Regions from separate parts of the Enterobacter cancerogenus genome, predicted to be linked through region 3. Evidence: predicted binding sites of a transcription regulator. Region 3 holds the regulator's gene; each other region holds the start of a gene.
What was found. Region 3 encodes LexA, which represses DNA repair genes until DNA is damaged. Its sites were predicted from a motif close to TNCTGTATGTACATACAGNA; they were not measured.

Region 1 (2,271 bases), 540 kb from region 3:
CCTCCGCCGATTCTGGCCGCGCGTGATAAGCAGGCATATTCTCTCCCTGCGTGGGAATCGAGGTTTCGCCAGCGGTAATCGCCTCTTCAGGCGTTGAGACGAGGGTGGAAGCATGAGGGGCCGCAGCAGGTGCAAAGCCGGTTTTTTCAGTCATGGCATTCTCCGTACCAATGAGTTAGCGCAAAGGTAAATATAGACACCAGGTTAACAATCCACAGTGCCTGATACGGTCTATCTTTTGTGCAGTGTCCCACGATATAACTTGTTAATGTGATGTAAATCACTATTTGACGGAAATTAACTGCAATCATTTTCATTCATGGTGAGATGTGTCACGAAATTCAGCGCTTTGCTTCTGTAAAGTACCTTTTTACTTCTTCTGACTAACCGACCCACAGAGGAGTCACCTATGTCTAAGTCTGATGTTTTTCATCTCGGCCTCACTAAAAACGATTTACAAGGGGCTACGCTGGCTATCGTCCCTGGCGATCCTGAGCGTGTGGAAAAGATCGCCGCGCTGATGGATAAGCCGGTTAAGCTGGCAGCCCATCGTGAATTTACCACCTGGCGCGCGGAGCTGGATGGCAAAGCGGTCATCGTCTGCTCTACCGGTATCGGTGGCCCGTCGACCTCTATCGCTGTTGAAGAACTCGCTCAGCTGGGCATTCGGACTTTCCTGCGTATTGGTACCACGGGCGCCATTCAGCCACACATCAACGTGGGTGACGTGCTGGTCACGACCGCATCCGTGCGTCTGGATGGTGCAAGCCTGCACTTTGCGCCGATGGAGTTCCCGGCCGTCGCTGATTTTGAATGTACCACTGCGCTGGTGGACGCGGCGAAATCCATTGGTGCCACCACGCACGTGGGCGTCACTGCCTCTTCAGACACCTTCTATCCGGGCCAGGAGCGTTACGACACCTTCTCTGGCCGCGTGGTCAGCCGCTTTAAAGGCTCCATGGAAGAGTGGCAGTCAATGGGCGTGATGAACTACGAAATGGAGTCTGCAACCCTGCTGACCATGTGTGCCAGTCAGGGCCTGCGTGCCGGTATGGTGGCGGGCGTTATCGTTAACCGCACCCAGCAGGAGATCCCGAACGCTGAGACCATGAAGCAGACCGAAAGTCATGCGGTGAAAATCGTGGTTGAAGCGGCTCGCCGCCTGATCTAATCCTCTCTTCTGAGATAAAAGGCCGACACGTTCGGCCTTTTCTTTTTGCGTAGCGCCTCGCAGGAAAACCCTTTCAAACTGGACGTTTATACAGCACAATTCTATTTTATGCGGGAAATTCGTTGATGCAGGGGGCAGTGTGGATATCTCTATCCTGATTTATGCAGTGGTTGCGCTGGTGAGCGTGGGCGTAGGCTGGCTGATCGCCAGCTACCAGCACGCGCAGCAAAAGGCCGACCAGCTGGCAGAGCGTGAAGAGATGGTTGCCGAACTAAGCGCGGTAAAACAACAGCTTGCCCAAAGTGGTCACTGGCGCGACGAGTGCGAGCTGCTTAATAACGAAGTGCGCAATCTGCGTGATATCAACACCTCGCTGGAAGCCGATCTTCGCGAAGTGACTACCCGCCTTGAATCTACCCAGCTGCACGCTGAAGACAAAATCCGCCAGATGATCAACAGCGAACAACGCCTGAGCGAGCAGTTTGAGAACCTCGCGAACCGCATTTTCGAGCACAGCAACCGCCGCGTTGACGAACAAAACCGCCAAAGCCTGAACAGCCTGCTGACGCCCCTGCGCGAACAGCTTGATGGCTTTCGCCGCCAGGTGCAGGACAGCTTTGGCATGGAGGCGCGAGAGCGCCACACCCTGGCCCATGAAATTCGTAACCTCCAGCAGCTGAACGCCCAGATGGCGCAGGAAGCCATCAACCTGACGCGCGCGCTGAAAGGCGATAACAAAGCGCAGGGCAACTGGGGCGAAGTGGTGCTGACCCGCGTGCTGGAAGCCTCTGGCCTGCGGGAAGGGCATGAATACGAGACGCAGGTCAGCATTGAAAACGATGCCCGCTCGCGCATGCAGCCGGATGTGATTGTCCGCCTGCCGCAGGGCAAGGACGTGGTGATTGATGCCAAAATGACGCTGGTGGCGTATGAACGCTACTTCAACGCGGACGATGACTACACCCGCGAATCGGCCCTGCAGGAGCATATCGCGTCGGTGCGTAACCACATTCGTCTGCTGGGCCGCAAAGACTACCAGCAGCTGCCGGGGCTGCGTTCGCTGGACTACGTGCTCATGTTTATCCCGGTCGAACCCGCGT
Region 2 (2,271 bases), 680 kb from region 3:
GCTGGAATCTCTGGGTAAACTGGCGGGCGCGAACACCTCCGCGAAAGGCAGCTACCCGGGCTGGCAGCCGGATGCCACCTCTCCGGTGATGGCGCTGGTACGTGAAACCTATCAGCGTCTGTTCAACAGCACGCCGAATATCCAGGTGATCCACGCGGGTCTGGAGTGCGGTCTGTTCAAAAAACCGTACCCGAACATGGACATGGTTTCCATTGGGCCAACCATCACCGGGCCACACTCCCCGGATGAGCAGGTTCATATCGAAAGCGTGGGCCACTACTGGACGCTGCTGACGGAACTGCTGAAGGCGATCCCTGCGAAGTAATTAGCCGTTTGATGCCCGGTGGCGCTTCGCTTGCCGGGCCTACGATTGATACACGCTACAACCCTAATACCAACTGCCGCTCCAGCTGCGGATCCAGCAGCGTAACGTGCACCCCCACCAGCCGAACCCCTCGCCCTGCCCGCCGCTCTTCCCACGCTTTTTTCGCCGTAGCGATAAGATCGTCTTTATTCAGCCGGGGCCAGACGTGTTCCTGGGTGGTCTGCTGGAAATCGTTGAACTTGAGCTTGATGCCCTGACGGGCAATCAGCAGATCCGGTTTCACCTTCGCCAGACGTCGTTCCAGCTCGGGATAGAGCTGATCGGTAATAATGGCTTCGCAATCTGACCAGTCGTGAATATCTTCTATCAGCGTGCGCTCGACCCCGACGGATTTACGCAGCCGTTCGCTGTTCACGTCGCGATCGTCAATCCCCTGGCTGCGCTCCCACAGCACGCGGCCAAATTTGCCAAAACGCTTGAGCAGCATCGCCAGATCGCTGCGCTGCACGTCTTCACAGGTCCGTAATCCCATGCTTTCAAGCTTGGCGGCAGAGACTTTCCCCACGCCGGGAATTTTACCGAGCGGCAGGGTTTTCAAAAACGCCGGGACCTCTTCAGGGGTGATGACGTACTGACCGTTGGGCTTATTGAGATCGGACGCGATTTTCGCCAGGAACTTCACCGGCGCGATGCCTGCCGATGCGGTCAGGTTTAGCTCGTCTGAGATGGTCTGGCGGATCTTCTGCGCCATCAGCGTGGCTGAGCCGTGGCAATGCAGGCTGTCAGTGACATCAAGATAGGCTTCGTCCAGCGAAAGCGGCTCAATCAGCGAGGTATAGCGGGAAAAAATTTCCCGTATGTGGGCGGAGGCTTCTTTATAGGCGTCGAAACGCCCCGGTAAAAGGGTGAGATGAGGGCACAGCTTCAGCGCCATTGCCGTAGGCATTGCGCTGCGTACGCCAAATTTGCGCGCAGGATAGTTGGCGGTACTGATGACGCCACGCTGGACGCGGCTTCCGCCTATCGCGATAGGGATATCCCGTAGCGCCGGATTATCACGCATCTCTACCGCAGCGAAAAAGCAGTCCATATCGACATGGATTATTTTGCGCATAGTAAACCCTCACTCATCACTGGATAAGTATACAGTAAACATAAGCAAATTGAGAAGCGTCCGTGACGCGAGCAGCGTCTGCCCACTTTATAAAGGAAAACTAATGTGTAAACTAACAGCTTCGCTATTGCGAAAATCTATAGCGATGATAATGTGAGCGCTCCTGTCCAGAATAATCTGATTTCGGGTCTCTTTTGCCGTCCTGGCAAGTTGGTCATGGTTTTATCAAGGAACAAGTAGTATGCGTAAAATCGCATTATTCATTGCGATGCTTCTGATTCCGTGTGTGTCGTTTGCCGGGCTGCTCAGCAGCAACAGTTCAACCACACCCATCAGCAAAGAATATAAACAGCAGTTAATGGGATCCCCGGTTTATATTCAAATCTTCAAGGAAGAGCGCACTCTCGACCTGTATGTCAAAATGGGCGAGACGTATCAGCTGCTTGATAGTTATAAGATTTGTAACTATTCAGGGGGCCTTGGACCAAAACAACGTCAGGGCGACTTCAAGAGTCCGGAAGGGTTTTACAACGTTCAGCGTAGCCAGCTAAAACCTGACAGCCGTTTCTATAAAGCGATTAACATCGGTTTCCCGAATGCCTTCGACCGTGCCCACGGTTATGAGGGTAAATACCTGATGATCCACGGTGCCTGCGTGTCTGTCGGCTGTTACGCGATGACCGATACGGGCATTGATGAGATTTTCCAGTTCGTGACCGGCGCACTGGTCTTTGGTCAGCCGAACGTGCAGGTGAGCATTTATCCGTTCCGCATGACCGATGCCAACATGGCGCGTCACAAATACTCTTACTACGCGGATTTCTGGAAACAG
Region 3 (2,271 bases):
GACTCTTCTTTCGGCGTGTAATAGGTGAACACGCGCGGCCCGCCGTGGATAAACACATAGCGTGGCAGCAATGTGCCATCAACTTCCAGCGGTTCTAGCGGGTCGGGAAGGTCATGCGCCAGACACTGGGCGCGAAGCGTCAGTAGGTCAGCCTTCGAGTTATAAGGCAAAACGTACATAATAGGGCGCGACGTATCGAGCCCTAATTCCAGCGCGGGTTCTGCTGGGATAGACTTACTTTTTACCAGGACGCTTAATGGTAAATTAAGTAACTTGTAGTAAATTCGTGGCCAGCCGGACATAAACGATGTAAAGCCTCTGGTTAATAATGCAATTGCGGCGCAAGGATAACAGAAAGCGCGCAAGATTTCTGTTGTTACCCGTCATACTTCAGGCTGCAGCAAAACGCGCTGCGGCTATATACACTGCATCCTTCAGGCTCGCCTGAGGCAGCATGAATGATTTTGTGTATAGTTACTGACGCTATTTCCACTATAAGGTTCTTTTAATGGCCAATAATACCACTGGGTTAACCCGAATCATCAAAGCTGCAGGCTATTCATGGAAAGGTTTCCGCGCCGCATGGATCAATGAAGCTGCTTTCCGCCAGGAAGCGGTTGCCGCGATTGTCGCGGTTATCATCGCGTGTTTCCTTGATGTTGATGCCATAACCCGCGTACTCCTCATTGGTTCCGTACTTCTGGTGATGATAGTGGAAATTATCAATAGCGCTATTGAGGCAGTGGTAGACCGAATTGGTTCAGAATTTCATGAGCTTTCGGGTCGCGCTAAAGATATGGGATCGGCTGCCGTGCTGCTGGCGATTATCATCGCAGCCATCACCTGGGTCACGCTGCTTTGGTCACATTTCCGATGAGCCTCGAGGAATAATTAAGTCCCTGGTTTTTTGTGCAGTTTTTGGTTCCAAAATCGCCTTTGACTGTATATACTCACAGCATAACTGTATATACACCCAGGGGGCGGAATGAAAGCGTTAACGACCAGGCAGCAAGAGGTGTTTGATCTCATTCGGGATCATATCGGCCAGACGGGTATGCCACCCACGCGTGCAGAAATCGCGCAGCGTCTGGGTTTCCGCTCTCCAAACGCGGCTGAGGAACACCTCAAAGCGCTGGCGCGTAAAGGCGTCATTGAGATTGTTTCTGGCGCATCACGCGGTATTCGTCTGCTTGTTGAAGAAGAGACGGGTATTCCGCTGATTGGCCGTGTTGCGGCGGGTGAACCGCTGCTGGCACAGCAGCATATCGAAAGCCACTATCAGGTGGACCCCGGTATGTTTAAGCCGAGCGCTGATTTCCTGCTGCGCGTTAGCGGGATGTCGATGAAAGACATCGGTATTCTCGATGGCGATCTGCTGGCGGTTCACAAAACGCAGGACGTACGCAACGGTCAGGTTGTGGTTGCGCGTATCGATGATGAAGTGACCGTTAAGCGCCTGAAGAAACAAGGCAATACCGTGCAGCTGCTGCCGGAAAACAACGAATTCACGCCTATTGTGGTAGACCTGCGCGAACACAGCTTCTCCATTGAAGGGCTGGCCGTTGGCGTTATCCGCAACGGCGAATGGCTGTAATCTCTTCCTGACGGGCTGCGGTTTCTCCGTGGCCCGTCTCGTTTTATCGTCCCCGGTATTCTCCCATGTCACTGCTGACTGCTTCTGATAAGGCACTCTGGCGTCTCGCGCTGCCGATGATTTTTTCCAATATTACCGTTCCTCTGCTCGGCCTGGTGGACACGGCGGTTATTGGTCATCTGGATTCCCCCGTCTATCTGGGCGGCGTGGCGATTGGCGCCACGGCAACCAGCTTCCTCTTTATGCTGCTGCTCTTTTTACGTATGAGCACCACAGGTCTAACGGCCCAGGCCTACGGCGCGAAAGATCCGCTGCGGCTGGCGCGTGCGCTGGTTCAACCTTTACTCCTGGCGCTCGGTGCAGGCGCGCTGATCGTTTTGCTGCGCACGCCGCTGATAGACCTGGCGCTGCATATTGTGGGCGGCAGCGAAGCAGTGCTGGAGCAGGCGCGGCGTTTCCTTGAAATCCGCTGGCTGAGTGCGCCCGCTTCGCTGGCAAACCTGGTTCTGCTTGGCTGGCTGCTGGGCGTGCAGTACGCCCGCGCGCCGGTGATCCTGCTGGTGGTCGGTAACCTGCTCAACATTGTGCTCGATCTCTGGCTGGTCATGGGCCTGCACATGAACGTGCGGGGGGCGGCGCTGGCAACCGCAATCGCCGAGTACGGGACATTTTTGATC

Region 1: rmuC (DNA recombination protein RmuC) is a predicted target of LexA. The motif match lies at 1,248-1,267, and genes of this name have one in related genera.
Region 2: dinB (DNA polymerase IV) is a predicted target of LexA. The motif match lies at 1,457-1,476, and genes of this name have one in related genera.

What each region holds. Positions count from the first base shown of each region.
Region 1 covers NZ_CP077290.1:2,919,884-2,922,154, forward strand. Annotated here, with positions in the region: gene I6L58_RS13755 (dienelactone hydrolase family protein) at 1-154, opposite strand, end outside; gene udp (uridine phosphorylase) at 410-1,171, shown strand; gene rmuC (DNA recombination protein RmuC) at 1,311-2,271, shown strand, end outside.
Region 2 covers NZ_CP077290.1:1,699,868-1,702,138, forward strand. Annotated here, with positions in the region: gene pepD (cytosol nonspecific dipeptidase) at 1-325, shown strand, start outside; gene dinB (DNA polymerase IV) at 381-1,439, opposite strand; gene dpaA (peptidoglycan meso-diaminopimelic acid protein amidase) at 1,681-2,271, shown strand, end outside.
Region 3 covers NZ_CP077290.1:2,378,735-2,381,005, reverse strand. Annotated here, with positions in the region: gene plsB (glycerol-3-phosphate 1-O-acyltransferase PlsB) at 1-302, opposite strand, end outside; gene I6L58_RS11230 (diacylglycerol kinase) at 509-877, shown strand; gene lexA (transcriptional repressor LexA) at 986-1,594, shown strand; gene dinF (MATE family efflux transporter DinF) at 1,660-2,271, shown strand, end outside.